DNA from 3 places in the Clostridium sp. BJN0013 genome. Region 1 is predicted to be linked to each of the others. Evidence: riboswitches for the same ligand, from Rfam matches in the RefSeq annotation. Region 1 holds a riboswitch; each other region holds the start of a gene.
The links. Region 1 has a riboswitch for cyclic di-GMP ahead of AB3K27_RS19950 (hypothetical protein). Riboswitches for the same ligand answer to the same signal wherever they lie in the genome.
Positions count from the first base shown of each region.

Region 2: linked by a shared signal. The riboswitch ahead of AB3K27_RS06125 (A24 family peptidase) and the one ahead of AB3K27_RS19950 (hypothetical protein) in region 1 are both predicted to bind cyclic di-GMP.
Region 3: linked by a shared signal. The riboswitch ahead of AB3K27_RS07095 (3-oxoacyl-[acyl-carrier-protein] synthase III C-terminal domain-containing protein) and the one ahead of AB3K27_RS19950 (hypothetical protein) in region 1 are both predicted to bind cyclic di-GMP.

Region 1 covers NZ_CP162495.1:3,854,144-3,864,627, reverse strand. Annotated here, with positions in the region: gene AB3K27_RS19965 (electron transfer flavoprotein, beta subunit) at 1-355, shown strand, start outside; gene AB3K27_RS19960 (electron transfer flavoprotein subunit alpha/FixB family protein) at 358-1,356, shown strand; gene AB3K27_RS19955 (FAD-binding oxidoreductase) at 1,380-2,786, shown strand; cyclic di-GMP riboswitch class I at 2,898-2,987, shown strand; gene AB3K27_RS19950 (hypothetical protein) at 3,134-3,466, shown strand; gene AB3K27_RS19945 (hypothetical protein) at 3,534-4,043, shown strand; gene AB3K27_RS19940 (3-oxoacyl-[acyl-carrier-protein] synthase III C-terminal domain-containing protein) at 3,974-4,519, shown strand; gene AB3K27_RS19935 (ABC transporter permease) at 4,702-5,835, opposite strand; gene AB3K27_RS19930 (ABC transporter ATP-binding protein) at 5,832-6,629, opposite strand; gene AB3K27_RS19925 (HlyD family secretion protein) at 6,642-7,760, opposite strand; gene AB3K27_RS19920 (TetR/AcrR family transcriptional regulator) at 7,778-8,455, opposite strand; partial or broken gene AB3K27_RS19915 (multidrug efflux MFS transporter) at 8,842-9,988, shown strand; gene AB3K27_RS19910 (transposase) at 10,198-10,484, opposite strand, start outside.
Region 2 covers NZ_CP162495.1:1,177,218-1,187,701, forward strand. Annotated here, with positions in the region: gene AB3K27_RS06115 (ABC transporter substrate-binding protein) at 261-1,247, opposite strand; SAM riboswitch class I at 1,497-1,598, opposite strand; gene AB3K27_RS06120 (ATP-binding protein) at 1,821-2,183, opposite strand; cyclic di-GMP riboswitch class II at 2,225-2,311, shown strand; gene AB3K27_RS06125 (A24 family peptidase) at 2,365-3,126, shown strand; gene AB3K27_RS06130 (type II secretion system protein) at 3,258-3,767, shown strand; gene AB3K27_RS06135 (GspE/PulE family protein) at 3,843-5,519, shown strand; gene AB3K27_RS06140 (type II secretion system F family protein) at 5,588-6,061, shown strand; gene AB3K27_RS06145 (type II secretion system F family protein) at 6,003-6,611, shown strand; gene AB3K27_RS06150 (hypothetical protein) at 6,627-7,286, shown strand; gene AB3K27_RS06155 (hypothetical protein) at 7,445-8,098, shown strand; gene AB3K27_RS06160 (hypothetical protein) at 8,085-8,915, shown strand; gene AB3K27_RS06165 (prepilin-type N-terminal cleavage/methylation domain-containing protein) at 8,950-10,484, shown strand, end outside.
Region 3 covers NZ_CP162495.1:1,373,947-1,384,430, forward strand. Annotated here, with positions in the region: gene hydF ([FeFe] hydrogenase H-cluster maturation GTPase HydF) at 1-149, shown strand, start outside; gene abc-f (ribosomal protection-like ABC-F family protein) at 425-2,047, shown strand; gene rlmH (23S rRNA (pseudouridine(1915)-N(3))-methyltransferase RlmH) at 2,061-2,540, shown strand; partial or broken gene AB3K27_RS07075 (cysteine hydrolase family protein) at 3,428-3,948, shown strand; gene AB3K27_RS07080 (alpha/beta fold hydrolase) at 4,008-4,787, shown strand; partial or broken gene AB3K27_RS07085 (DapH/DapD/GlmU-related protein) at 4,896-5,154, shown strand; gene AB3K27_RS07090 (methyl-accepting chemotaxis protein) at 5,518-7,050, opposite strand; gene AB3K27_RS07095 (3-oxoacyl-[acyl-carrier-protein] synthase III C-terminal domain-containing protein) at 7,090-8,076, opposite strand; cyclic di-GMP riboswitch class I at 8,188-8,276, opposite strand; gene AB3K27_RS07100 (pyridoxamine 5'-phosphate oxidase family protein) at 8,708-9,103, opposite strand; partial or broken gene AB3K27_RS07105 (IS5 family transposase) at 9,322-10,046, shown strand; partial or broken gene AB3K27_RS07110 (response regulator) at 10,262-10,477, shown strand.

The DNA.
Region 1 (10,484 bases):
GAATAAGGACAGTATGGAGTTACATTCTGAAATCTGGGAAGGAACTTATTTAAAAAGTATAAAATTTCCATGTCTTATTACAGTTACAAAGGATATCAATCATCCAAGATTGCCTTCTTTTAAAAATAAGATGAAAGCCAGAAAAGCAGAGATTAAGATGTTAAAACTTGAGGATTTAGAAGAATTTTTGAATGAGGATAATGTTGGCTTTAAGGGTTCACCTACAAAAGTAAAGAAAATAGAAATTCCTCAAATAGAAAAAAGACAGGGTAAAATTTATAGGGAGTCAGATACTGCTAAGGCAGAGAATGAATTAATTGATATATTTAAAAAGATTAAGGTTTTGGAGGTATAGTAGTGGGTAAGGAATATAGTGGTATATTGGTATTTGCAGAACAAAAAGATGGACAAATTCATAAAGTCAGTTATGAACTTCTGGGAAAAGCAAGGCAGCTTTCTGATAAATTAAATGCTTCGGTGTACAGTGTTGTCCTAGGAGCAGATGCTATAGAGGCTGAAGAACTTATATATAGGGGAGCAGATAAGGTATTTTATATAAAGGATGATATGTTTAACCTACCAGAAGAAGTAACCTATACAATTAACCTGAAGAATTTAATTGAAGATATCAAACCTGAAATTTTTCTGATTGGTGCCACTACCCTTGGAAGATCACTAGCTCCTAGATTGGCAGCATCCTTAAATACGGGGCTTACAGCAGATTGTACAGGTCTTGAAATTGATGAAGATGGAAAATTGGTTCAGATAAGACCTGCTTTTAGCGAAAATATACTAGCCCATATAAAAACATACACATATCCCCAGATGGCTACAGTGAGATATAAAGAATTTGACGAGGGTATAAGGGATGATAAAAGACAGGGAGATATTTTAAAGGTAGAGGCTTTAAGACCTGAAAATGAACTGGTAAAAGTGATAACACACATTAGATCCCAGGAAATTAATATATCTGATGCAAATGTAGTAGTGGCAGCTGGCAAAGGATTGAAAAAGGCAGAAGATATGGCTATGTTAAAGGAGTTAGCCGATCTATTAGGAGGTGTAGTTGGAGCCAGCAGGGAAATAGTTGAAGAAGGTTTTATATCCAAAGATTTTCAAGTAGGATACAGCGGCAACAGGGTAAAACCTAAATTATATATAGCTTGTGGAATTTCAGGAGCACCACAGCACCTTGCAGGAATGAAAGAATCGGGTTTTATTGTTGCAATCAATACAGATCCTTCAGCTCCTATATTTAATATAGCAGACTATGGAATAGTTGATGATATGTATAAGGTAATACCTGATTTGATCACTAAAATAAAAGAAAGCAGTTTAGAAACTATAAATTGTTAAATAATAAAAAAGAAGGGATAAAAATGAATACAGATTTAATTAAAAATTCACCCGAGAAGGTAGTTGAAAATTTAAAAGCAATTGTAGGAGAAGATTGGGTTACAAGTGATTTATCTAAGATGCAGAGGTATCTTTATGATGAAACTGAATCTTTACTTCGTCCTGAAGCATGTAAAGATTGTGTGGTGGTAAAACCGGCGTCCCCAGAGGAAATATCAAAAATATTAAAATATGCAAACAAGGAATTATTGCCTGTAGTAGTTAGAGGTGGCGGAACAGGAGTAGTTGCAGGAGCCATACCCACGCAGCCAAGTATTATTTTATCCATAGAAAGATTAAACAAAGTTGTGGAATTTGATGAAAAGAATATTATGATTACGCTGGAAGCTGGAGCAACACTGGCACAACTATTAGAAGTATTAAGTAAAAATGGTAAGCTGTTTTTTCCAGTGCATCCAGGAGATGAAGGAGCACAAGTTGGAGGGATGGTGGCAGCAAATGCTGGAGGCACCAGGGCAGTAAAACATGGAATCATGAGAAATCATGTTAAGGCATTGGAAGTGGTTCTTGCTACAGGAGAAATAGTTACACTGGGTGGAAAGTTATTAAAGAATAATATGGGTTATGATTTGCTTCAACTTATGATAGGCGGAGAAGGAACCCTTGGAGTTATTACAAAAGTTACATTGAGATTATATGCTGCAAGTAAATATAATGGAACATTACTGGTTTCATTCAATAGCCAGAGAGAAGCTTGTGATGCAGTACCTGAAATACTACAGGAGGGAATTACACCTCTTGCTATTGAGTATATGGACAGGATCATATGTGAAGAATCAGCCAAGCAGCTTGGAACTAAGTGGCCCGCAGTTAAAGGTTCAGTAGATTTAATGTTTATACTTGATTATGCCAGTGAAGAGGATTTATATTCAAATAGTGAAAAATTAGTAGAAATATGTGAGAGACATAACTCTGTAGACAGCATTATAGCAGAAACTGAAAAAGAGCAGAGACATCTTTTGGAGATAAGAAGTAATGCATATGGTCCCTACAAAAATAATATAGCAGATATTATGGATGTAGCTGTACCACCTTCATCTGTACCTGATTTTTTTGATGATGTAAAAAGATTAACTAAAGAATATGACAATAAAATTGTTTCTCTTGGACATATAGGAGATGGAAATATTCATAATTTTATTATGGGTGATAATGGGAAGCTACCTGCTAATTATGAAGAACTTAAAGAAGCCATATATAAAACTGCTATAAAATATGGAGGAACAATAACTGCAGAACATGGAACTGGAAAACTGAGAAAAAAACATATGCCTCTTCAATTCAGTAAAAAGGAAATTGAAATTATGGAAGGAATTAAGAAAGTATTTGATCCAAATGGCATTTTAAATCAAGGAGATATGGTGGATTGAAGAAAAGTTTAATTAAATAATGAATAATCTTTTAAAAAATGAAAAAATTAAGGTAAAGTTTAGATATTATTCTTGAAAATTCTAAAAATTACATGTAAAATTATGAATATATATTGATAATAGCACACTTATTGAAAAATAAGGTCGCAAAGCTATGGGTCTAAAGAAAAGTTATTTTTCTATGATTGCCAGGTTGCCAAAATTATAATTATAAGACTTTAATATGTGTATTTATACTTTTTTGGTGCCTATGCTATATAGGCACCTTTTAATTTTTGATCAGGATGATAATTATTATTAATACTAATAATAAATTTAAATAAATGAAAGGACAGGTGTATTAAATTATGAAAAAACATGAAATTAATTTGGACAAGGGAAAAAAAGAATTGGATGTAAAAGTATGGGGTATGTATGAAGAGAAAGATGCTGAAAGTTTTATGGAAGAATTCCAAAAAATAGTATCTACTATACAACCTTCTCAGTACATTTTATCTTTTGATTGCAAAGAATTAAAGGTTTCTACCCGGGATATGGTGCCGATGTTGGAAAGCTGCTTTAAGATGTATAAAGATTTGAATTTCAAGAAAGTTATCATAAATGCGGGAAACAATGCAACTTTAAAGATGCAGTTTACAAGAATAGCCAGAAATTCAGGACTTGATGTGGAGATAGTATAATAGCCTATAGAGGAAATTAGGTGGAATCTTATAAACTTATTATTTTTGTTGTTTAAGGAGGGCTAATATGGGTGTAAAATTGAATTGTATTGATATCTGTCATGGTTCTAAAGTTGTTTCAAATGATTTTTATTTAAAGCACTTCGAGAAGCAAGGTAAACATGTAAATCATTTGTTAGAGGATATAATGGGTAGGGATAAAAGATTTATGTTTGACGATGATGAAACAACTTTATCTTTAGCTCTAAAAGTATCAAAATCTGTATTAGTCAAGGCAAACTTGACCGGTAATGACATAGATATGATAATATGTTCCTCTATATTGTCGGAATATATTGCACCTTCAATGTCAATTTTATTACATAAAGAGTTAAATGCAGGAAGAAATGTAATGTGTTTTGATATGAATGCCAATTGTGCTGGTATGACGGTTGCTCTGGAACTCGCATCAAATTATTTAATAGCATCAAATCGAGCAAAAAAAGCCTTGTTGTGGGTTATGATGATATGCATTCCTTGGTTGCTCCTAATAATGAACTTTGTTATGGCAATTATGGACATGCTGCTTGTGCAGTAGTTCTAGAAAAAGTAAATGAAAATTGTGGGATACTTGATGCGGAATATTATATAAACACAGAAGAAAGTGAAAATATTATGTGTCCACGGAATGGATTTTCCAGTTTTTTTAAATCAAAAAATGTAGATGAATTTCGTTTCAAATGGCTTCCTTTTGATGGAGGGGCATGCGTTTATCCTGCAGCTGAAATTATGACTAGAATGTTAAAGAAGAAAGGATTAACAGAAGATAATATTAGTATGTTTTGTTTTTCACAATTTGCATTTGCAAATATAGAGCATATAAGGGAGCTTATGAATATAGATGAGGACAAGAGTATCTACGTAGGAGATAGATATGGATATACTAGTACAAGCAGTCCTTTTATAGCATTATATGAAGCTATAGAACAAGGAAAAGTTAAAAGAGGAGATTATGTAGTGTTCTGGACCATTGGCAGCGGTTCTCAAAGTATAGTTATGCTTTATAAATATTAAAAATATATAAATTTATTAAATTCTTCTAAGATTCAGGTAGAGTTTACTATAGATAATATTTTTTATCTGAATCCTAGAAGAATTTTAAAGAATTTTAAAGGAACGTAGCAATGTGGATATCTCAACTTTGAAGAATGTAAAAATGTTGGCAGTAGCAGTTTGGGTATAAAAATGATGTACTACTATTCTAATGTCTTATTGAACTTAATCATTGTTAAACCTATAATTATAATAATTAACAGGCTTAAAGATACTATGGGACCTATAATATATGACAAACTCACTCCTTTTACTATTATAGCCCTTAGAATTTGAAGAAAATAAGTTAGTGGCAGAGCACAGCTTATGAGATAGATTATTTTAGGCATGGCTTCTCTTGGGAACATGAACCCCGACAGCAGCACACTTGGAAGTAAAAGTGCCAAAGAAGCCTGCATTGCCTGTAGTTGAGTTTTGGCAACAGTAGAAATAAACATACCTATGGCTAGAGAGCATATTAAAAATAAGGTTCCAAGTACCATAAATAGTATCACACTTCCTTTTATAACTATACCAAACAGCAAATTACCTAAAATCAATACAGTCACCATATTTAAAAAGCCAATTATTGTGTATGGCACCAATTTCCCCATTATGAGTTCAAAGGGAGTAATAGGTGTCATAATAAGCTGTTCAATAGTACCTTTTTCACGTTCACGTACCATTGCAAAGGAAGTCAATATAATGGTGATGTTTTGAAGAATTAATCCCATAACACCAGGTACGTTGAATTTACTGCTTTCCAGGGTAGGGTTATAAAGTAGTAGAGGTTTTATATTTATTCCTGCACTTGTTGGTATATTACTTTCAGATTTTTTTAGTTCTACTTTTTTTATTTTAGTGGAATAGTTATTTCCTATAAGCATGGAATAAGACATGGCAGTTCTTGCTATAGTAGGATCAGAGCCATCTACCAACACTTGAACACTGGCTGTTTCATTTCTATTTAATTTCTTAGAATAGTCAGATGGTATTACAATTCCTACTTTTACTTTTCCCATGTCAATATATTTTTCTACCTCATTATATGAATCTGCGGAACCATAAAGTTTGAAATAATATGAATTTATAAATGCATTTACAAGTTGTCTGCTTTCTAAAGTTTTACTGCCGTCATATATCATGAGATTTACGTTATTTACATCTGTATTTGCTGCAAATCCAAATAAAAGCAGCATCATTATTGGCATTATAAGGGCTATAATAAGGCTTGGTTTATCTCTTTTTATATGGATAAATTCCTTTTTTGTAACTGTGATTAGTCTTTTAAGTTTCAATTTTTATGCCCTCCTTTTTCATTTTTTATTTGTTTCAATTGGGTAAAGGAGGACACTACTTCTCTATTTGAAAGTTCTTTAACGTATTTAATAAATATATCCTCTAAGTTTTCTATATTATTTTTTTTGTATAAATTTTCAGGGGTATCTATGGTTATAAGTTTACTGTTAAATATAAAACCTATTATATCGCAGATAGAGGCTTCATCCATGTAATGGGTGGTTACTAGTACGGTGATTCCATCTGATACCAGATTACTTATTGTATACCAGAATTCTCTTCTTGAAACCGGGTCCACTCCTGCAGTGGGTTCATCTAAAATTAACAGGCTGGGGTTGTGTATTAGGGAACATCCTAGTGCCAATCTCTGTTTCCATCCCCCGGAAAGTGTTCCTGCCAGGTTTTTTTCTTTTCCTGTAAGATTTGCCATGTGAATAAGTTCTTTTTTTCTTATATCAAGCTTTTCTCTGGGGAGCATATATATGTTTCCATAAAAATCTAGATTTTCCTCTACGGTAAGATCTTCATAAAGGCTGAATTTTTGAGACATATATCCTATATTCTGTTTTATCTTTTCAGAATCTTTAATAAGATCATATCCTAAAACTGAACCTTCTCCTGAAGTAGGTTTTAAAACCCCACATATCATCCTTATAGTTGTGGATTTTCCAGAGCCATTTGGACCCAAAAGACCAAATATTTTTCCCTTTGGAATACAAAAGGACAGATTATCCACAGCTGTAAAATCCCCAAATTTTTTTGTAAGATTGTTGATAGAAATTGCATAATCCATAGTAATTCTCCTTTATTTCAGAGTAACATCTAAAAGCATGCCTGATTTCACAGCCTCGAGATTATCTGATATTTTTATTTTTACTTCATATACAAGTTTCATTCTATCTTCCTTGGTCACAATATTCATAGGTGTAAATTCTGCTTCTTTGGATATATAGCATACTTTTCCCTTTATAACTTTATCTTTTATAAAGTCACTTTTCATAGTAACTTTTTTGTTAAGTTTTACATATGGAAGTATTTTTTCAGGAACATATATTTTTATATACATATTATTGCTGTCAAGGAGGGTTATAATTGGGGAACCTAAAGATACATATTCTCCTTTTTTAAAATTAACTGTTTCTACAATTCCATCTGATGAAGCTTTTATATTACTTTTCTCCAAAGCAATTTTAGATAGTGCTATATTCTGCTCAGCTTGATCAATACCATACTTGGCTGTGGCCTCATCTCTGGCTGTAGCACTATTAACTAAAAGAGTAAGTTTATCAGTGGCAGCTGCCAGTTGGGCTTTATAGCTTTTAAGCTGAGCATTTGCAGATGATAAGGCACTTTTTGCATTATTTAGGGCTGTTTGGGCATTATCCAAATCATTTTTGTATTTGTCTAAACTTTCATTAGATTCATATCCTTTTTCATTAAGAGTTAAATGGTCATCATATATTTTCTTCTTATAATCATAGTTAGTCTGGGCGTTATTAAGATTATTCTGGGAAGTTTCAAGGGCAGCTTCCCCTTGTGTTACCAGAGATTCGCTTTGTTTTACCAGCTCTTTTTGTGCATTTATTTCTTCGACTCTGGTGCCGTCGTTGACTTTCCCCAGTTCATTTTCTGCATTTTCAAGTGAAATATTAGCCTGATTCACATTAATTGTATTTTCATCTGAATCTAGTACTGCTATTATATCTCCAGATTTAACTTTAGTACCTTCTTCCACTTTGATATCCTTTATTTTCCCTGATATTTCGCTACTGGCATTTAATTCATCTGCTTCTACAGTGCCTGAAAACTGAAATTCATTGGAGCTTTTATCCATAGTATTTTTAATAATAAAAAATGTTGATAGGCCTATTAAAATTACAGTAAAAATAATAACTGGTTTCATGTTTTTTAATTTGTTTTTCACGGACCTGCCTCCCCTTCTTATTTTTGTTTAATACCATTGAGCAAAATATCCATTAATTTATCTATTTCTTTTTTGTCTCCTTCTCCTGCAAAATATTCAGGAAAAACACTACTCAAGAATATGTAACCTCCTATAATGCTTACTATACTTCGTAATATCAAAGAAGAATCAATATTCCGTAGCTCATTTTTCTTAACATATTCATTTATAAATTTTTCAACTACAGGAAAAGCTTTAGATATTATTTGTTCTTTAAGTACACTTAAAAGTTCCGGATGATAGGATGCCTCCACTAGAACAGTTTTAATCAGTGGAAGATTTTTTTTCACAAGTTCTATTCTATCTGCCATAAGTTCTTTTAAAACTTCACCTATGGGTTTATCCTCACTGCTTTCCATTATTTTTATTGCAGATTCCAGTACAAGTGGTTTCATAAATTTTGTGGCAAAAGGAATTATAAGTCCCATAAGTAGATCTTTTTTTGTCTTGTAATATCTAAATATTGTTCCTTCAGCCACAGATGCCTCTCTTGCAATCTCACTGGTTCTGCTGTTTCCATAGCCATTTTGAGAAAATACTTTAATAGCCGCATTGAGAATTTGCCATTGTCTTTCTGTGAATTCTTTATCGCTTAAATTGTTATCATTTAAAAAATCTTCAAAAAGTTTTTCATAATTGTCATCTGAAAAATTCATATTATACCTCCATGTAAATAAATGAGTAAGTACTCACTTACAATGTACTACTTTTTAATATTGTTGTCAATTAGGTTTTTATCCGAAGGCTACCATTGCTAACACCCCCATATTCTTCAAAGTGGGGGATAAGCACTGCTACGCCCCTGGATAAGTTCTTCCCCTAAAGGATAAGGTATTCTAAGTGCTAAAGACACTAAGAATACTGTTAATAAGGTTCAGATGGAGAAAGGTATTCCTTATAAGCAAACTCCACCTGAGCCTAAGAATCACTTGATAGGGAAAAAATATTATTCTATAAGCGTAAGTTTACGCATATTTTTAGAAAAGTTTATGGTATTATTTATGATAGAGTTAAACACTGTGAATATAAGAAGGCTTAATTTATGAAGATTTGGAAGAGAAATTTGATAGTTTGTTGGTTTGGTATGTTTGTAACATTAATAGGGATGAGCCAGATAGCTCCTGTGATGCCCCTTTACATTAAGTATCTTAGAATCCATGATACAAATTCTATTGAGCAGCTTTCAGGAATTGCTTTTGGTGTTACCTTTGTAGTTTCTGCTGTTTTTTCGCCAATTTGGGGTGAAGCCGCAGACAAATATGGAAGAAAGTTAATGCTTTTGAGAGCCAGTTTGGGAATGTCAATTGTAATATTTTGCATGGGATTTTCACATAATGGTTATCAACTTATAGTGCTACGGCTGCTTCAGGGGGTTATTACAGGGTATAGTACAGCTTGTATTACATTAATTGCTACCCAGACTGAAAGGGAACATGTAGGCTTTGCTCTTGGAACACTTTCTACAGCTTCTGTATCGGGTTCACTTATAGGACCTACCATTGGAGGATATCTAGAAGAGGTTCTGGGACTGCAAAGTGTATTTTTTGTAACTGGAACTCTTATGATGATTGTATTTATAACCACAGCCGTATTTGTTAAAGAGAATTTTATACCTTCAGAAAAAAGGGTGCTTAATATTAAAGAAGCATAATTTGATAGTAATTATGTTTGTAACATCTTTTATTTTGCAATTGGCTCTTTATTCCATAGAACCTATTGTAACGGTGTATGTTACTAAGCTTGCCCATTCTTCTGAACATGTGGCACTGATTTCAGGGCTTATATTTTCAGCATCAGGATTAGCCAGCATAATAGCGGCACCAAGACTTGGAAAATTTTCAGACAGAATTGGAGCTAGAAAAGTTATTCTTATAGCACTTATTGCAGCGGGAATTGTATTTATACCTCAAGCCTTTGTAAAAAATCCATGGCAGCTTATGCTGCTCAGATTTATTTTAGGACTTGCAACTGCAGGATTGACTCCTTCAGTTAATGTAATAGTTAGAAAGATTAGCCCGGAGCATTTGATAGGAAGAATATTTGGATTTAGTATATCGGCACAGTATCTTGGTACTTTCAGCGGTTCAATACTAGGTGGCCAGATAGCATCACGATTTGGAATCCGCAGTGTATTTATTGTTACAGGTAGCCTGCTTCTGGCAAATCTTTTTGGGTATATAAAGCTTTGACTTACGGACAGTTATTTGGATAAATAATAAATAATTTACACAGAAATTACATTTAGGAATATAAATACATGTAGTATAATTTCATTAATAACCTAAAAAGTGTATATATTAATATAAATGAAGTTTATGTAAATTAGTATAGGTATACTTGTCCTTTAATTTAAGGTAGATATTTCATTTTTAACCATAGAATATACTGCTTCTCCATACTATATATCATAAAGCACAAAATTAAATTTAAGTCTATACTTTTTTCTACTAGAATCATAACATCTGTTAAACCATGTCAATCCACTTCTAAACAGACTGTATATTCTAGTTACTTTATTTTTTATTTTCTTGGTTGCACCTATAATTCTGCTTTTCTTATTTTTAGAACAATCTGCCCCTAATATTATTATCCACGTATATGCTATACTTAAGCATAGATATAGATTCTTTAAATAAACAATATTTTCTGTCCATGTACCTTCCACATGAAATCCATTAGATTTTA
Region 2 (10,484 bases), 1.4 Mb from region 1:
ATATTTACTATGCTTACGGAAGGATATAATAATTTTTTATTCAATATTTTATTGTTACATATTTATCCGAAGGCTACCATTGCTAACACCCCCATCTTATTCAAGTGGGGGATAAGCACTGCTATGCCCCTGGATAAGTTCTTCCCCTAAAGGATAACGTATTCTAAGTGCTAAAGACACTAAGAATACTGTTAATAAGGTTCAGATGGAGAAAAGTAATCCTTATAGGCAAACTCCACCTGAACCTAAGAATCACTTGATTATTGGGATTTACTGTAGGGATTAAATTCATTTGTATATAAGTCGTTAACCTTAACTTTATCTGATTTTAATTTGCCATTTTTCTCTAAATAATCCACCCACCATTTTACTGACTTTTGTGGAATGATTTGGTGTTCATAATAATTCCATGCTTCAACATCATCCACCTTAATTCCCAATTTATTAGCTATAATTTGTTTCCCTTCACTTTCATGATTTTTGGACCAATCTGCTGCTTTAGCTACTGCAGTTACGAATCCTTTTACTGCCTGGGGGTTCTTTTTAATAAAACCTTCGTTTGTAAAATATGGACACATACCACTTATACCATCCTCTAAAGCATAATCATTAACTAATTCTTTTAAATTCGGATTTTTAAGAGCTTTTTTAGTATATGGAGCATGTACAATTGCAATATCTACTAAATGTTGCTCTACAGCTTGTTCTTGTTGAGAATCCGGTAACACAACGAAGTTTACATTATTAGGATCAATATTTTCCTTTCTTAAAAATTCTCTTGTAACAAATTCTGAACATGCTCCAAATGAGTTTATTGCAACTTTTTTGCCAGCAATATCTTTAATACTATTTATGCCACTATCTTTTCTAACTATATATCTCATATGAGGATAATTAGCTAATGATTGAGTTCCTGCTGCAACTATTTTAAGATTTGAACCTTGAGCATTAGCCATTGCAACTAAAGGAGTATGTCTTAATCCAAAGTCAATACTTCCTGATGCAACTGATGGAACAATTTGAGCTGCTGGTATTTCTCCCACATATTTAATTTTTATTCCCTGTTCTTTAAAATATCCCTTTGAATCAGCAATATACACTGCATCATACCATTGAGTATTGGGATATTTTATTATGATTTCTTTTGAATTTGATGTATTTTTGCTGTTAGTGTTATTTGACTTAGAACATCCAACTGTCCCTAAAGATAATATTGCCGTTAAGACTAAAATTAATAAATTTTTCATGTTCAATTTTCCTCCCATTATTAAATAACATTAGCATAATTTAATATGGGCATAGCGCTATACTCCATTATGTAAATTTTTACTTGAATTGATTAGTCATAATATTTATGAGTATTTTTAATAAAAATTCACGTAAAAATAAATTTAGTCTCCAGTATTTCTGGTGAACTGAAATGTATTAATATATTTATTTTGTAAAATAAAAAACTTTCTTGTAAAAACGAGATACAAGAAAGTAGATTTTCTCAATTCTCATCTTTCAGGTAATTACCTGTAGGAATTAGCACCTTTAAATAAAATTTAGGTTGCCGGACATCATAGGGCCAGTCCCTCCGTCTCTCTAGATAAGAAATATATTTAATTAGCATTATGATATCAAATAAAATATACTTTGTCAATGAGAAGATGAAAAAGCAGAATGCACACTAAGAAAAAATAAGAACCTAGTAGGATCCACGGTCAGGCTTTAAATGTGGACAGTTATTATAAATAATTTAGTTTCCAATTTGTATATCTATATATAATGAAAGGCTGCCGGTAGATGTAAATAATAGTATTATACATGGACATCTATTATCTGTAATCATGACAGATAATGATCTTATCTGCCGCTTCTGACCAGTTTGTATTTTCTAAATTAATATTACCTTCACTTATAGTTTTATTGAGATCCAGTAAGAATTCTGCCATAAAATTAAATGTACTTCCCTCATTTTCTTTACTTTCAAACCATATATTTCTATTTATAATTTTTACCAGTTCTTTTGATATTAAAAGTCCAAGGCCTGTAGTAGAATGATATTTACTGTGAGGTGGCTGATGGCAAATAAATTTTTTGAAAATTTGATTTTTAACTTCCTCTTTAATGCCCATACCTGTATTTTCTATGGAAAATTCTAAAATTACTTTTTCATTGTTTCCATTATAAACTTCCATAAAACTTATTGAAATTGTATTATTTTTATGGTAAGATTAAACAAATTAAGGGAAACGATGAAATACGCACTTTAATTCGGGCATCCTTGTGTGTATTAGAGTTAGTGATGCAACCGGCCCTGTGTTCATAAATAGCATTTATGAATACGGGGTCTTGTTTTTTAAAAATGGAGAGTGGGTTATGGATATTTATTATGGTATTGTTGTTTTAATTTTTGGGGCTATAGTGGGAAGCTTTTTAAATGTTTGTATATGTAGAATACCTAAAGGTGAGTCCATTGCATATCCACCTTCACATTGTATGAATTGTAATAAAAAAATTAAGGTGTATGACCTAATTCCTATAATAAGTTATGTAGTTTTAAGGGGAAGATGTAGATATTGTGGTAAAAAAATATCTTTCAGATATCCTGTCTTGGAATTTATAACAGCAATATTTTATCTATGTGTTTATATTAAATTTGGTATAAGTATAGAATTTGTAAAATACATAGTATTTATAAGTATTATGATCGTGATAGGAATGATAGATTCTGATACTAAAGATGTTTATTTTAAAACTACAGGAACAGGTATAGCTGCTGGCATAGTATTTTTAGGAATATATTTTTATAGGGGAATGCCTATAAAAACCTACATTTATGGAGGAATATTGGCAGGAGTTTTTTTATCTTTAATTATCCTTATAACTAAAGGTGGCATGGGTTGGGGAGATGTGGAAATTTCAGTGGTATGTGGCCTATTTTTGGGGTTTAAATATACAATAGTTATGTTGTTTATGGCTTTTATTATAGGGGCGGCTGCAGGAGTAATTCTCATCTTGCTGAGAAAGAAGTCTAGAAAGGATTATATTCCCTTTGGACCATTTATGGTTATAGCTTCTGCAATTACAATATTTCTTGGAGAAGGTATTATAAAATGGTACTTATTTAGTTGCTTATAAATGGAAAAATTATTTTTGAGAAGATGTGTTAGTTTAAGGGGTGATGTGATAAAGTTGAATCCAGTGATTCTTAATAATTTAGACAATTTTCTGCTTATTTTTTAATTTTAATTAAGGGGGATAAAGATATTATGGAAGTGATAAAAAAGAAGAGGGGTTTTACACTGATTGAGCTTATGATAGTTCTTGCTATTGTAGCTATACTGGCTGTGGTTTTAGTACCTAAATCCCAGATATTTAAAAATAATTCTAAAAATGCAGGGGTTACAACTAATGTCAATACTGTAAGGGCATATCTGGAAACTAAGGCTAGTAACGTAGGAGGCAATACTACCTATTTAAATAAGGCAGAGTTATTAAACGAATTTAAAGGAGCTTTTGTCACAGGCAATACATCAAATCAGTTATTCAATCCATTTACTAATAAGAATGGTACAGGGAATGCATATGAAGTTATTGATAAGACAAATACTAGTCTTACCGATAATAGTAATGAAAAAACTGTAAAAAGTCATGCAGGACTATCCAATCCTAGCGCTGTCAAAAAAGGAGAAGTTATAGTGGTGGTATATAAAAATGGGTACGGCGTAGTAGGAGCTGATAGTGGCGGAAGTGCCACCCAGGCATTTATAGTTCAATAATTTTAAGGGAGAACATGTTTTGTCGTGTTCTCCCTTGGTATAATAAAACTATTAACGAATATAAGGAGTAGATTTATGTCAAAGATAAAAAAACGTCTGGGAGAAATTCTGGTAGATGCAGGAGTTATAACAGAAAAAATGCTACAAAAAGCCCTTATTTTACAGAAAAGCACAGGCGAAAAGCTTGGTAAAATACTTGTAGACAAGGGTTTTATTACCAATGAACAGATAGTAGATGCTATAAAGCAGCAACTTGGAATACCTCTGGTGAATTTGGATAATATCAATGTAAGGCAGGATATTATAGATATTATACCGGCAGGTATTGCAAAAAAATATGAAGCTATTCCCATAGATATTATGAATGGTTCTCTACTTGTAGCCATGAGTGATCCCCTAAATTATTTTGCTATTGAAGATATAAAGATGGCCACGGGATATAATATTAAAACAGCCATAACTTTAAAAAGCAGTATTCTGGACAACATTGAAAAATATTATGGAAAAAGTAAAGCCCAGGAAGCGGCACAAAATTATAAGAAAAACTTTTTGCCTCAAAAGACTGTAGTGAAAAAAGAAATAATAGACGAAGCGGCTGCTCCAATTATAAAATTTTTGAATACCATAATTGAAAATGCAGTTCTATATAATGCTTCGGATATCCACATAGAACCATATGAAAAGAAAATGAGAGTTAGGTTTAGGGTAGATGGTGCCCTGCGGGAAATTATGAGGACGGATATAGATATGCTTTATCCTGTAATAAGTAGAATAAAGATAATGGCTGGCCTTAACATAGCGGAAAATAGAATGCCACAGGATGGAAAAATTAATTTTAAAGTGAAGGAAAGAGATATAGCCATCAGAATTTCTGTAGTTCCTACGATTTTAGGAGAAAAAATTGTAATGAGATTGTTAGATAAAAGCAATTTTTCCATAGAACTTGAAAAAATTGGTGTAGAAAAAAGTGAATTGACAAAAATAATGAAGATGATATCAAATCCTTATGGTATAATACTGGTATCAGGACCTACTGGAAGTGGCAAAACCACAACTTTATATTCTATGTTAAATGTATTAAATGATGTGACCAAAAATATAATAACCATAGAAGACCCTGTAGAATACAATTTGAAAGGCATAAACCAGATGCAGGTAAATACTAAAATAGGATTTGATTTTTCACATGGTTTGAGAAGTATATTAAGACAAGATCCTGACATAATACTTGTAGGTGAAATAAGGGACAATGAAACTGCAGAAATATCTATAAGGGCTGCACTGACAGGGCATATGGTATTATCAACTATTCACACAAATAATTCAGTGGGAACTATAGGCAGATTACTGGATATGGATATAAAGTCTTTTCTCATATCTTCTACACTGTCAGGGGTAGTGGCACAAAGGCTTGTAAGAAAAATATGTCCAAACTGTGGTGAAGAATATACCAGTGGTGAAAGAGAGATGAGATTATTAGGAGTTGATAGTCCTGTTAAACTGAAAAAGGGCAAAGGGTGCAGTCTGTGTAACGATACCGGCTATAAGGGAAGGATAGGTATATTTGAGGTACTTGAAGTAGATAAGAATGTAAAAAATCTTATAGATATGAATTCTAATGAAAGTGAAATTAATAAAATGGCTCTTGAAAAGGGTATGAATACTCTAAGAAAATCATGTATAAATAAAGTTTTAAATGGAACCACTACCATAGATGAAATGTTAAAGGTCACTTATGGAGAACTTGTTTAGCTTTTAATACCAGATTGCTTTGACGTATTATTTTTAAATACATTGTGGAAATGGTTAGGAATAATATTATGAAAAAATTTGTATGTAAATTTTGGAATGATGAATTTGAAATAATAAAAGAAGAAATAGAAGAGGAAAATGCCAATGCAGTAATTGACATTTTAAAAAATAGAGGTTTAAAAATAATATATGTAAAAGAAAAATTTACTTTGTCTTCATTTGAATTTTTTAATAAAAAGTTTAATGAGGAAATTTTGGCTAATTTTTGCGGAGAGACTGCCATGATTTTGAATTCTGGAGTAAATCTTTTATCAGGACTTGAGATAATGGGAAAACAGACTAAAAAACAAGATATGAAAAGAGTAATTTCAAGAATAATTGAAGGTATAAAAAAAGGAAATACTTTAGCTGAATCTATGAAATCCTGCGAAAAGTTCCCTAAACTACTGATTGATATGGTTATGATTGGAGAAATCAGCGGAAATGTTGATACCATCTCTTATAACTATAGTTGTACTGGGTATTATGAATTTTTTAAATAACAATTATTTATATATAAGTGCAAGTATAATTATTTTAATAATTGTTTTTAAATATATAAGTACTATTCCAAAAGTGGCATACTTTTTGGGCAAAATTGTTTTAAAAATTCCAGTTTTAGGTGATGTGAAAAAAGATTTAATTACTTCCAGGTTTACTAGAAGTATGGGTATATTTTTAAAATCTGCAGTTCCTATTATAACCATAATGGAAAATATAAAGTTTATAGTAGACAATCAGTTTATAATGCAAAAAATAGAAAATGTGGAAGATCAGCTTATGAGCGGCATAAAATTTGCAGATTCCATTGAAAATGAAAAAATATTTGAACCTCTTGTGACACAGATGATAAAAGTAGGGGAAGAAACAGGAAGGCTTGATGAAATGATGTTTAAATTAGCTGATATATATGATGAAAAAGTACAGGTGGGTATTAACAGATTTATGTCCCTGGTTGAACCTGTTTTAACTTTAATTATAGGTATAGTTGTAGGATTGGCTATACTTGGTATGGCATTACCTATAATGAAGATTACACAGGAAATGAAATAAAATGGAGGTAACTAGATGTTTTCCAAAATTTTGTTTAGTTTCAAAGAAAATTATGCTGATGTAGCTGTTATATCAAAGAGGATAAACAAAATAAAGATAAAAAAGGTGGCAAAAATAGAACAAAACAGTGAAAATATCTCTGGAGGAGAGCCTTATGCTGATGAATATAATTTAAATAAAATTAAAAACATTAGAGAAAAATTTAAAATTAGAAATAAGACTGTAGGTATAATTTTAAATTGGGATAATATTGTTACAAGAGTTATAGATGTACCACTGATGAATAAAAAAGATTTAAAAAACTTTATAGAAAATAATATAGAAGAATATTTTGCAGTTAGTATGAATGAGTACTGCAGTGATTATGAAGTTGTGTATATAGATAAAGAACATAAAAAAGGCAAAATGTCTATCATGTTAACAGTTGTGCCCCGGATAAAATTAAAAAAAATAATGGAGTTTGTAAAATATTGCGGACTGATTCCAGGGTCTATAGGAATATATCCCGACTATATATCAAATTTATTTTTAGATACAGATATCAGCACAGCAGTTATAGATGTAAATAGCAGAAAATCTACTTTAACTATACTAGACAAGGGAAAAATATTTCTTTACTCTCATATTTCCAGTGAAAATTATCAAAAAATGAAGAGAATTTCAGTGATATATTAGAGAATGTAGAATATTTCTTCAATTTTTATTCTGCAAGGCATTTTGGAAGTAAGATTGAAAAGATATATATTATAGGAGAATTCTATAATAATGCTAATTTATACAATTTTATTAAGGAACAAACTTCCATAGAACCTATAATGGGGATGAATGCTAAAATGTCAAAAATGATTAAAAATAGCCCTGTGGATGTAAATATGTATGGTGATATACTAGGGTATTTTATACCAGTGAAAAGTGTGTATAACAAAAAGATAGATTTTATTGATAAATTATATAGAAAAAATAAGAAAAAAATATCTGACAATGGGTTTATTGTAATAGAAATGATAATATGTGCTGTAATAACATTGATTATAGCAGTAGGAGCATTTATATACAATAAAGTGAATTTGTCAAAGTATGATACATCGGGTATAGATTCACAAATAGCTGCACTGAGTAATATACAAAGGGATTTAGACAGTGTGGAACAGCAGAGAAAAGAGTATGAAGAGAAGTCCAATAATATGCAGAAAATATATAATGATGAATTTAATTATATGATAATACTTGATACTTTAAGACAAGGATTGCCTCAAAATATTACAATAAAAAGCATTACTTTGGATAAGGATAATGTAAATGTTGTATTTGATGTAAATAATAGTACAATAGACGGCGCTAGAGTGATTGTAGCTGTAAACAAAATGAACATATTCGAACCTGTTGAACTGTCTCAAATAAATCTTAATAACAATGTAGGGGAAATTACACTTAATCTAAAGATATTAGATTCATATAAAGGTGTGAACACAAGTGGAGAAAAATAAAAGAGATTTAATGGTTTTAATAGCAATATTGTTTATAGGGGTTAACTATGCCAGTTATACTTATTTTATAAAGACCCAGTTAAATAGTGCAGAACAGGCTAAAAATAAGTATATTAATCAAAAACAGGAATTAAGTAATATCAAATCAAAAAAGCAATCTATTTATATCAAACAAAAAGAAGTAGATGAACTCAAACAGAATACAGCAGATTTTGATAATATAGTTCCCGTTAAAGTAGACACCCCGAAGCTTATATATGATTTCTATAATGGATGCCAGGCATCTGGAGTTACGGGGCAGAGTATTTCCTTTCAATTATTAAATAGCAGCAGCAGTGGAACTTCTGGAGAGACTTCTGAGGAATCCGATGATAATACAAATAATGAGACAAACACCAATGAGGATAATTCCAAAGGAAAGTTCTATACCCTTACCATAGATTTAAAAATAACAGGAAATAAAGCAAATGTGGAAAATTTTATAAAAGGACTAAGCAATATTACTGACAGAAAGATTAATGTTAAAAGCATAACCATATCTTCATTAGAAATTTCAAATGATGAATCAGATGGGCAAAATCAGTCTTCTCAAAATAATATTCCAGATAATGTAATAGGTAATAATTCACAGGAGGATAAAGATAACACCAAAACAGAGACTGATAATAGTCAAATATCCAATCAAATTTCTGCAAAAATCATTTTTTATGAATACATACAGGATAAAAAAGATGGCAAGGATGATTCAGCAGGGGATTATGCATTTTATGATAGTGAGAAAGAAGGATTTAATAGTATTTCCGATATGTTTAAGTAAATTGTAGAATATGATAATATGAGAGGGTGAATGTGTGAACAGGAAAAATGGCTTTACATTAATAGAGATTATGATAGTTATATCAATTATAGCTATACTTTCCATGATTTTAGTGCCAAAGGTGGGGGCAGTAAGGCTTCAATCAAAAAATAAAAGTGTATCTACTAATGTATTGCTTATTAGAACCTATCTTGAAAATAGAGCTGGAAAAGATGGTATATATATAAATAAAAATAAAAATCATCTGGAGGAAGCTCTCACCAATGTTATAAAGGACAAAATTGGACCTGAAATGGTCTCTAATTTTTTTGGCAGCAATGCATTGATAAATCCTTTTAACAATAAAAGTTCTATTATATATTCTCAGGGAAATGTAATTAACCATACATCTTCTACCACTTCCTCGGTTTTGATATACTATTATACAGATAGTTTACCTTTAAATAATAATAGTGTTATTAACAGTACTATTTTGCCTAAGGGAACAGATTTTACAGGAAATGCAGTTGTAGTTGTTTATAGTACTGGCTATATTTTATATGGGTTAGATTATAGTGGAAAAATTATTGATACTCCATACATTATTAAATTTCCCCCTGTATCTTTAAGCAGTGGAGAAGGCTCTGGAGATGAAAATGATTCAGATGATGACACTGGAGAAAGTAATTCAGGAAATACTGCAGCAGATTTTTTTGAGGCAAACTGCTTTAATGTGTTTGGAGACAGCGTCAGTCATATTAATTTGGGAAATGGAGATACCAGTATGAATATTACAGATTCTACATACCTACAGGGACAGCAAATTATTTTTAAACAAAATACCAATATCAATGGAGATTTTAATGTATTAGGTACCGGAACATCAAATAGTGTCAACACTGGAGAAGGAAATAATAATACAGTAAAAGTTACGGGTAAAACCAATTTTCAAGGATATAATATAGAGTTTAATAGTAATTTACAAACATATAGCAATGTATCTATTTTAGGTATTAATAATGTTATTTTTGATAATTCCAATATTAATTCACAATTTAATAATGGATGTATTCAAATACAGAGTGGAAAGGATATTAATTTTAATAATGGCATCAATGTTTCAAGCAGCAGTTTTTCTGCAGTGGCAGGAGAAAGTGTCAATTTTAATAATGTAAATGGAAATTTAAATTTGGACAACAATAGTTCAGCATATGTGCAGGCTTCTAAAAATATATTGTTTGATTATAATGTAAATAGGAATATAGCAGCTGCAGAGGCACAGGCTCCAATTACAATGATTGCAGGAAATGATTTTAATTTTGAAAACAATAGTGCAGATGTAAATATTAAGGGTAAAACGTATTTAAAAGCGGGGAATATTCTCAATATTTTGAGGAATGTAACCTTGGGAGATACTTATATATGGGCAAATACTTTTAATTATGGAGGTTCAAATATAAATACACTAGGTCTAAATACTCATGTGAATAATTTTTCTCATGAGAATTGGGCAAACTTAAATCCGAATTATGTAGAGGTGGCAGCCAGGTCACCTGAACTGCCTGAGGCAGCAGCACCTGCTGCACCCGT
Region 3 (10,484 bases), 1.6 Mb from region 1:
TGCTGCATAGAATTAATACTGCCAAGGAGTTTAAAGTACCTATAGTTAATTATGGTATACTTATTGCCTATGTTCAGGGTATACTGGACAGAGCTTTGACGCCATTTCCAAGGGCTAAAATGATATGGGATGAAGTGGAAGAACATTAATTTTTATAATTGATATCTTAAATTAAATCTGATAAAATGTAATTAATATTATAAAAGGGCAAGGTATGTAATTAATGAAGATAAACTAATTCAGCTTTAGGAGAATTAAATTTAAATTTTACGGGCTAAGTAAGCCTTTTATTCTGCTGGATTAGTTTAAATGAAATAACACACTATAAGTATGATAACAGTACTATAAATTTAGGTATAGTATACTATTTATGTACCTGTTTTTCATTTATCTTTCCAGCATTTTGCAAAGGAGAGATTTTTTTATGCTTATTTTAGAAGCTAGGAATTTAAAAAAATATTATGGGAATAGGCTTATTCTATCTTTAAAGAATTTAAAGGTAGAAAGTGGAGATAAGATAGGAATTGTAGGTAGAAATGGTGCAGGGAAAAGTACTCTTTTAAATGTCTTAGCAGGGAATGCAAAAGAAGATGGGGGGATCATTTACAGGCACTGTTCTATATCATATATTAAACAATTTTCAAATGAGAATATAACAGCTGATGGAAAAATATTAAAAGAGTTTAAAGTAGAGAAAAAAATTGACAAAAGCAATGTAAGTGGAGGGGAATATACCAAGCTCAATATCGCAGCTGCATTAAGTAAGGAGGGGGAACTGCTTCTGGCAGATGAACCTACTTCCAATTTGGATTATGATGGTATTAAGCTTTTACAAAAAAAATTATCTAATATAGAAACATTTATGTTAATAAGTCATGACAGGGATTTTATGGATTCACTTTGCAATAAAATTGTTGAAATAGAAAATGGAAAACTTTCTTTCTATGAAGGAAATTACTCCTCTTATGTTAAACAAAAATCTATAGAGATGAAAAGCATGCAAAATGAATATACTCAATATATAAGTGAGAAGTCAAGGCTTCAGAAAGCTATTTCCGAGAGAGAAAACAAATCAAAATCTATGAAAAAAACTCCAAAGAGAATGGGAAATTCAGAAGCAAGACTTCACAAGAGAGAAACCTATGGAAAAAGAAAAAAAGTAGAAGGGGCAGCAAAAACTATGAAAACCCGTCTGGAGAAACTGGAGATTAAGGAAAAACCGGATAAAATTCCAGAAATAAAATTTGATTTTTCACTGACTGATCCTCCTAGAAATAAAATAGTGATATCTGGAAATAAAATATGTTTTAGCTATGACAGTAATGTTGTTTTAAATAATACTGATTTTAAAATATACAATGGAAGTAAAACTGCCTTGGTTGGAAATAATGGTTCGGGAAAAACTACATTGCTAAATCTTATAGATAGTCACTTTGATCCAATATATACTGTACCTAAGGCGGTAATAGGCTACTTCTGTCAGAGATTTGAAAATTTAGACTATAATAAGACCTTAATTGAAAATGTAATGGAAGATTCCATTCAAAGTGAAAGCTTTGTAAGGACAATTCTGGCAAGATTATTGTTTTTTGGTGATGATGTATACAAAAAAGTATCTGTACTAAGTGGAGGAGAAAGGATAAAAGTTTCTTTTGCAAAATTATTTGTTTCAAGAGCCAATGTATTACTTCTTGATGAGCCTACAAATTATCTTGACATGCAGTCTATTGAGGCTCTTGAAAGCATTCTTAAAACCTATGAAGGTACAGCTGTATTTGTATCCCATGACAGCAAATTTATAAATTCAGTGGCAGACAGATTAATGTTATTAGAAGGTGGAAAAATAACAGAATTTAATGGGAATTTGAAAGAATTTAAGGAGCAGCAAAAACTGAAAAATAACAATAGCTATCATGGAATGGAGAAGTCAATTTTAGAGATGAGACTTACTGAAATTATTTCTAAAATGTCACTGCCAAATTGTGATAGAGAAGTCCTTGAATTGGAATATAAAAGCATTTTAAAGAAATTAAACAAAAACACGTGAAAATGGAGATAATATGAATATTACTATAATTGCCGTAGGAAAATTGAAAGAGAAATATATTAAAGATGCAGTGGAGGAGTATTCCAAAAGGCTCTCTCGGTACTGCAAATTAAATATAGTGGAAGTACAAGATGAAAAGACTCCCGATAATGCTTCTGAAAGTGAAGAAAATATTATAAGGGAAAAGGAAGGCATGAGAATACTTAAGTATATAAATGACAATATGTATGTAGTGGCTCTTGATTTAAAGGGAAATATGATGGGTTCTGAAGAGTTTTCAAATCTTATAGGGCATTTAGGGCTTTCAGGAAAAAGCAATATTACCTTTATAATTGGAGGTTCACTTGGCATTTCCAGTAAAATTTTAAAAAGGGCTCATTATAAACTGTGTTTTTCAAAAATGACTTTTCCACATCAACTTTTTAGAATGATGCTCCTTGAGCAGATTTATAGGGGGTTTAGGATAATGAGAGGAGAACCGTACCACAAATAACGGAGGTTTTTTGAGTAATAGGTTGATATGAGCGGGATTGGGAGATTGACTTGAGGTTAATATTGATAAAAATTTTATGAATATATGATTTTAAATTGTAAAATGTGTTATAATATAAATACAAAGAAAGGAAATAAAAACAGGATGCTGTCAACATACTGTAGTATACAATCTAGTTGTTTAGGCAACTGGTATTACTAAATTTTTTAAACAAAAATAGTAGCAGCCACTTGCCGGTAGGAGCTACTATTTTTTCTATAAGTAAAACTATTAATGTTAATAGTGATATTAAGAATAAACCACTTTGAAATAGTAACATTAAAATGCTGTTACTCATTTGTATCACCTCCCTTCAAAAAGGGATGGGCGATACCAGTAGCCCACAGGCAACCTATTTAATTGTACTAGTAAATTATAGCATGTATGATGTTTTAATCCTATAGCTGGTATTATCTGTTTCTTTAAAAATATATATTATAGAAATATAAAAGCATTTGTTGATGTAGAGTCGGATCAGGAAATGCTTTATTTTTTATATTTGGAGGATGGTAACATGAAAATTATCAAAACACTGAAAGATATTGAGCTGTTAAAGGATAAGTCATAAATAGATAGGGAAGTGTTTCAGGAAATTGAGGAATATTTCAAAAATATATACAATCATAGGCAAACTGGAAGGAAAGATACATTTGAAAGCATAGCTAATGCTGCTATTTATCCTATATTATCTATATAAATTTGTAAAGAAAAGTTATTCGGAGGTTCAGGACATTATGAAAAAAAATGATATAATTTATTTATAAATTAATTCAAAAAAATAACCAACTGTTAAGTAAAGACCGTTTATATAATTTTACAGTTAAATAGTAATTTGGGAGGAGATTAAAATGGTTTTATTAGTAGTTGATACACAAAAGTTAATAACCAATGAAAAATTATATAAATTTGATATGTTTGTATCTAATGTTAAGAAAATAATACATGAGGCTAGGTAAACAATATTGAAGTAATATATGTGCGTCATGATGGTGGAATAGGAAATAAATTAACAAAAGGAACTGATGGTTTTGAAATATATGAAAAGTTTCAACCGATGAATGATGAAAAGATATTTGATAAAAAGGTCAATAGTGCTTTTAAAGAAACAGGATTATTAGAATATTTAATAGATAAGGGTGAAAAAGATATAATCATTATAGGACTTCAAACAGATTATTGTATTGATGCTACTATAAAATGCGGATTTGAACATGGATTTAATATTATAGTTCCAGCATATGCAAATGCAACAGTTAATAATAAATTTATGTCAGCAGAAGAAAGCTATAAATATTACAATGAATTTATGTGGAATGGCAGATATGCAGAATGTATTTCATTGGATGAAACGATTAAAAGAATGAAATAGTTAAATTCCAATTTGAGTAAAAAGATTTTAAGTATTTATATTTAACAAGGAGGATTTTTATGAAAGAATACATAGTAGATAACATGAACAACAAGATTAGGTATCATGATTTACCTGGTAAAGACACGCCAATATTATTTATTCATGGATTGGGTTGTGCTGGCTCATTTGATTATCCTGAAGTAGCATCACAAACTTGTTTAATAAATCACAGACGAATATTAATAGATTTGCTTGGCAGTGGGTTTAGTGATAAACCAGACAATTATTTATATACTGTAAAAGAACATGCGAAATATTTGTATAATTTTGTACAAGACCTAAAGCTTTATAGGCTTATTATTTTTGCACATAGTTTAGGTGGGGCTATTGCACTTGAACTTGCTAATAGATGTAAAGAGAATATTGAAACAATTATTCTTAGTGAAGCTAATTTGGATAAAAGTAGCCAGGGTTCATCAAGTTATGAATTTGAAACCTATAAAGAAGAAGATTTTGTAAATGGAATATTTGATGAAGTTGTCAATGAAAATTCTAGTGAAAATTCTATATGGGCATCCGCATTATCAGTTTGTTCTTCCACAGCAATTAGTAGAATTTCAAAGTCAGCGGTTGCTGGAGCGGAGCCGTCATGGCGTGAAATATTATATTCGTTGCCATGTAAAAGAACATTCATTTTTGGTGAAAAATCTTTGCCGGACGATGACCAAACTGAGTTGGAGAAGCACATGATAAATATTGAAATTGTAAAATCAGCAGGACATTCTATGGCTTGGGAAAATCCGAAGGGATTAGCAGAAGCAATAAAAAAAGGTATTCTTTATGCACGAGGATTGTAGACTTTAGAAATTGGTCAATTACGAGTGGAATATAATCTATTTTATTTCGTATTGATAAGGACGGTGTTTCTAATGAGTAAAAATTTACAATAAGGTCCAAACCCAAATGTGATATATCCAAATGAAGTAATAGAGAGTGTTTGTTATATTAAAAACGTAATTACTCGTCCCAATATTATTATTGGAGATTATACTTACTATGATGATCTTAGTGGACCAGAAAACTTTGAAAAACACGTTTGAGGATTTGCCAATTAAGGGTGATGCTGTTATTGGTAATGATGTTTGGATAGGACAAAATGTTACTATTATGCCTGGAATTCATATAGGTGATGGGGCAATTGTTGCAGCAAACTCAGTGGTTACTTATATTATGTCTATTATGTCCAATTCGGATTACAATAATATAGCTTCTCATTTTGGTAAAAGCAAGGTACAATTGCAAAATGGAGAGGTATTTATACGCACCTACAATATAATGGGAAAGATGGGAAGTAAATATTTTATAGATGACAAGGAATATTTGACTCTGATTGTCGGTGATAAAAATTTAAAGTTTAAAATAAAGGATGAAATAAGTGGAGGAGTAATTTCTTTAAAACTTCTTTAGAAATATTCCACATAAAAAAACACTCCTTCATGTTAATAATTGTAAATTTGTTATCTAAAATTATTGCCTTGAAAGAGTAGCTTTTGTTCACTTTACACAAAATTTTTTAAAGGCTCTTTTCTATTTTACAAGTTTATTCATATCTTCGGCTATATTTTTAAGCTCATTTATATTTGCTTCAATTTCTTCACATGTAGAAGCATTTTGAGAAATTGTTTCAGCTACAGTGTGATATTGTAATATTGTGTTTTTAGTTATATTTGATATTTCTTTATTGAATTTAACAGCATTTTTAGTTTGTAAAAATAAAGTATTGGATGCTTCATTTATATCAATGATATTGCTGCTAAATGATTTTAAATGATTATTCATATCATTTATTCTACTTACAGTTTGATTTATAATGCTGTTTCCTTCCTGAGATTTTTTGTTATTGCCCTTCATCTGATCCTGTACTATGTTAATCTTATTCTTTAATTTACTTACTATTGTACTTGCCTGATCCAAAGATTGTTTTGTGTCTTCAGAAAGTTTTCTAATTTCATCCGCTACTACTGCAAAACCTTTACCATATTCACCTGCTCTTGCTGCCTCGATTGAAGCATTTAAAGCAAGAAGATTAGTTTGCTCAGATATATTTCCGATAAGATTCAATATTTCATCAACTTTAGCAGATTTCTCTTCAAGATCTTTAGTTGACTCAAATGTATTTGCTATTTCATCTTTTATATTTGAAATAATTGAAAGAGTATCATTCAATGATTTTTGATTATCTTCTGTAATTCCTATAAGATTATTTATTTTATTTTTGCTGTCTTTAATCTTATCAACAACAACTTCATTAGTATTTAACAAAGTATGGAGTATATCTTCATTGTTATTTGATTTATCAAGCATTTCATCTGAATTCTGAGATGCGAGGCTTGTTGCATCTGAAACTTCAACAAGAGAACTTGTCTGTTCTGCAATAGCAGCACTTAAATTTTCACTAGATGATAAGACAGTATTTGAAATCTCAGATATTCTTTTAAATAACTTAAGCAATTTTTCATTTTCTTCTCTAATTTCAGCTTCTTTTTCACTAATTGATTTCAAGAGCTTTGATGCCATGTAGACCATTATAAAAAGAAGTACAAAAGTAATAACCACAGTAACCATAGTCATATATATTTCTGCACTTGCCAATTTTTCATACTTAAGAATAGATGGATTATGAATAAATACTATTACAATACATAAAGCACTTAATACTACTGAAGCTATTATCATTTTAAGATCGAAAAACAGAGCTCCGAGGATAACAAAAAAGATAACTATTAACCACACAGAATTCAAATGCATAGTAAAATTAAGATATAAATATTGAAAATACGTTATTGTTAAAACTAAGATTTTAGTTACATTTAAAGCTTTTGGGTCAATACTGTCGCAAGCAACTACCCATTTATAGCACTTATAAAATACTGCTCCATAAATAGCAACAAGTATTCCAAGTACAATCAAGGTATTTGAAGTTATTTCGTCGTTTATACCAATTAATTTCATAACAGAAAAACATATAAAAGACATAATGCAACATACCATGTAAATTATTAGAACTATTTTTAAAGACTTCTTATTAAAGATTTTTTGAAAACTTTCTTTATATTCCATTTAGTACCCCCATTATATAATTTTTATTTAAAATCTTGTTTAATATTTGAATAATATAACTATGCCTTGTGATCCTGCAGCAAATGTCCAAATCATTATATAGTCTCCTCTTTTTACCTTACCTTTTTCTATTGCTTCATAAAGTGCTATGAAGGGACTGCTTGTACCTGTGTATCCATATTTATCTCCAATATACAAGCTTTTTTCCTCAGATATATCCATAGCTTCTCTTATTTTATATATATTTTTAACTGCAAGCTGTGAAAAACAGAACATACTTATATCATCCTTTGTAATTCCATTTCGTTTAATCATTTTTTCCATAATTCTAACAGCATTTGAAATAAACTTCTCACTGCTAAAAGGAAGCCACTTAAGATAAAGTTCATCCAAATTTTTTGATTTCAAAAAACTTGAAAACCCACGGCTTGGATAAAGAACCTTGTCCACTATATCTGTGTTCACATAATATTCATTATCAATTAAGCCACAGTCCTCATCAACCTTTTCTAAAATCATTGCGCATGCTGCATAACCGTAATTACCATAACATAGCTCATTATCATGATTTATAATAGCATTATCGTCATCGCAGCCAATTATAAGAACTCTTTTTGCACGTTTTGATGACATAAGATAATTTGACATATTTTCAAGGGCAACAGCCATACCTGCACAATTTGCATTGACATCAAGGCACATTACATTAGCACTCATATTTAATTCTTTATGTATTAAAATTGACGTTGCAGGTGATATATATTCTGGCAATATGGAGGAATATATAATTGCATCAATGTCTTTTCCTTCAAGATTAGCTTTTTTTAACACGGATTTTCCTGCCTTTATAGTTAGTTGAAGGGCTGACTCACCATCATCTAGCATATATCTTTTATCTCTTCCCATTACATCTGCAAGTAGGTGTTTAATATCCTTGTCTTGTTTTCTAAAGTATTCAAGATAAAAATCATTTGAAATAACTTTTGATCCATGGCATACATCAATATAACTTAATTTTACTCCCAATTTATGTCCTCCCTAAAATAGCACTTTATCACTTTATAAATTAAAAGTGCCCATTATTTACTATTAATAATAGGCACCAAAATATACATGATTTTTTATAGTTAGATAAACTTTGGCAACCTGGCAATCATAGAAAAATAATTTTCTTAAGACCCATAGCTTTGCGACCCTACCTTTCGATAAGTGTGCTATTATCAATATTTATATAAACTATATTACGCCCAAATTTTACAAAATTCAATAGAAATATTTTATTTTTGTAATTTGTATGACGTAATTAGTGTAAATATGTAATTTATAGTAAAATATAATTTTACTATAAGATAAAAAAAGGCTGTTTTTTTATAGAATTTAAATTGTCTCATTCGTAATTTAGTTGTAGTATGTGATGCTGAGTAAATCATTTGTTACAAAATTGATAAATCGAATAGAAATATGATAGAGTATAAATCTGGTGGAGGAGAATAAACTACCTTGAAATAGTAACATTAGACTAGGGTTACTAACAGAAAATATTTGTCTATGAATAACCTTAGCTTTATATAGAACCATTACACAATCTTATTGGTTTAACTCTAATAACATAAGATGATGTGTTTATGTATAATAGCTCAATATTTTGAAAGTAAGTTTAAAACTTAATAGTTTTAGGTTTTTCTGTAAAGGAATATATGGTGGCAGTTGCACTTTTTAGGTAAAGTACTTCACAATTTCCATCGTCAGCAGCATACATATTTTTAAGATTTGGATATTCATCAAGCATATGTTGTCTAGCTTCAACTCTGTCATCCTGTACAGCAGTGGCTGTAATACGTATCCAAGTTCCATCTTTACCCATAGCACAGATCTCAACTTTAGGATTCTTTTTCATTTGTGCAAATACCTTTTTGACGTTTCCAGTCTGAATGTAAAGATTTCCTTCAAAGATAGCTATTGTACCAAAAGGTCGAACCCTTGGTTGATCGCCTTCAGATGTTGCTAGGTAATAGGTACCGATATCTTTTAGATATTGATAAACTTCATTCATTTTAATTACTCCTTTCAATTTGTATGATATAATCATTTTAACTCTTGTATTTAAAATAACAAGTATGATTTTTGCATAATTTTAGTATTAAATTAGGGTGTGTCTGAAAACTAAATATTGCGAAAGAACCGAGTTTTAGGTAAAATAAGATAAAAAACTTGGAGGGTGCAAATATGTCACAGAAGCGTTATGAAATATCAGATGAATAATGGGATCAAATAAAAAACTTAATTCCAATAGCAAAAACAGGACGACCTCCAAAAGACAACCGACTTATATTTAATGCCATACTATGGATTGCAAGAAGTGGTGCAGCATGGCGTGATTTACCAGAACGCTTCGGTTCATGGAAAACTGTATACAGTCGTTTTTGTAAGTGGCGTAACGATGGTACTTTATTAACAATTTTTAAAGAGTTAACCTCAGATGCAGATTATGAAAATTTAAGCATTGATTCAACATGTATAAAAGCCCACCAGCACAGTGCTGGTGCTAAAAAGGGGCTGTAAACAGCGAAACAAAACAGCATATTGGACTGAGTCGCGGCGGACATACAACAAAAATTCATGCAGTTGTTGATGGACTTGGCAATCCAATCCATTTTCAATTATCATCTGGCAATCTACACGACAGTACACAGGCCGTAGATGTTCTTTCCAACGTTGATATAGAAGGCAGCAATATCCTGGCAGATAAGGCATATGGCACAAATGAAATTAGAGAATATATTACTTCAAAGAAATCCTCATATACTATTCCACCAAAATCAAATGTAAGAGAACCATGGAATTGTGACTGGTGGCTGTACAAGGAACGTCATTTAGTTGAATGTTTCTTTAACAAAATCAAACATTTTAGAAGAATTGCAACTCGTTATGACAAGCTTGCTGATTCTTTCCTTGCTTTTGTTTATATTGCTGCTATTTTTATTTTATCTAAGTAATTTATTGTTGCATTGTTTTCAGACACACTCTAATACTAAAAGAGTAGATATGATGGAGAATAAAGGTAGCCTTTTTGAAAAAGGTTCTTGAAGGTGTTTATAATAAAAATTATAGATTAGAGAGATAGTAGTACAATGAGGTGAAGTATTTGAAACAAATAGAAATATTGATTGTGGAGGATGATAATGATATTAATAAAATATTGGAATTAATTGTGAAAGAACAAGGATACAAAGCAACTTGCTGTTTTTCTGGTACAGAGGCTCAATTAAGGCTTCAACAACAATCCTTTAATCTAATTTTGTTGGATATCATGCTGCCAGGACTAACTGGGGAGGAATTACTGAGGGAAATTAGAAAACAGTCATCTGTTCCGGTTATTGTTATTTCTGCAAAAAATATGATTGAAGACAGGGTGAACTTGCTAAAATTAGGTG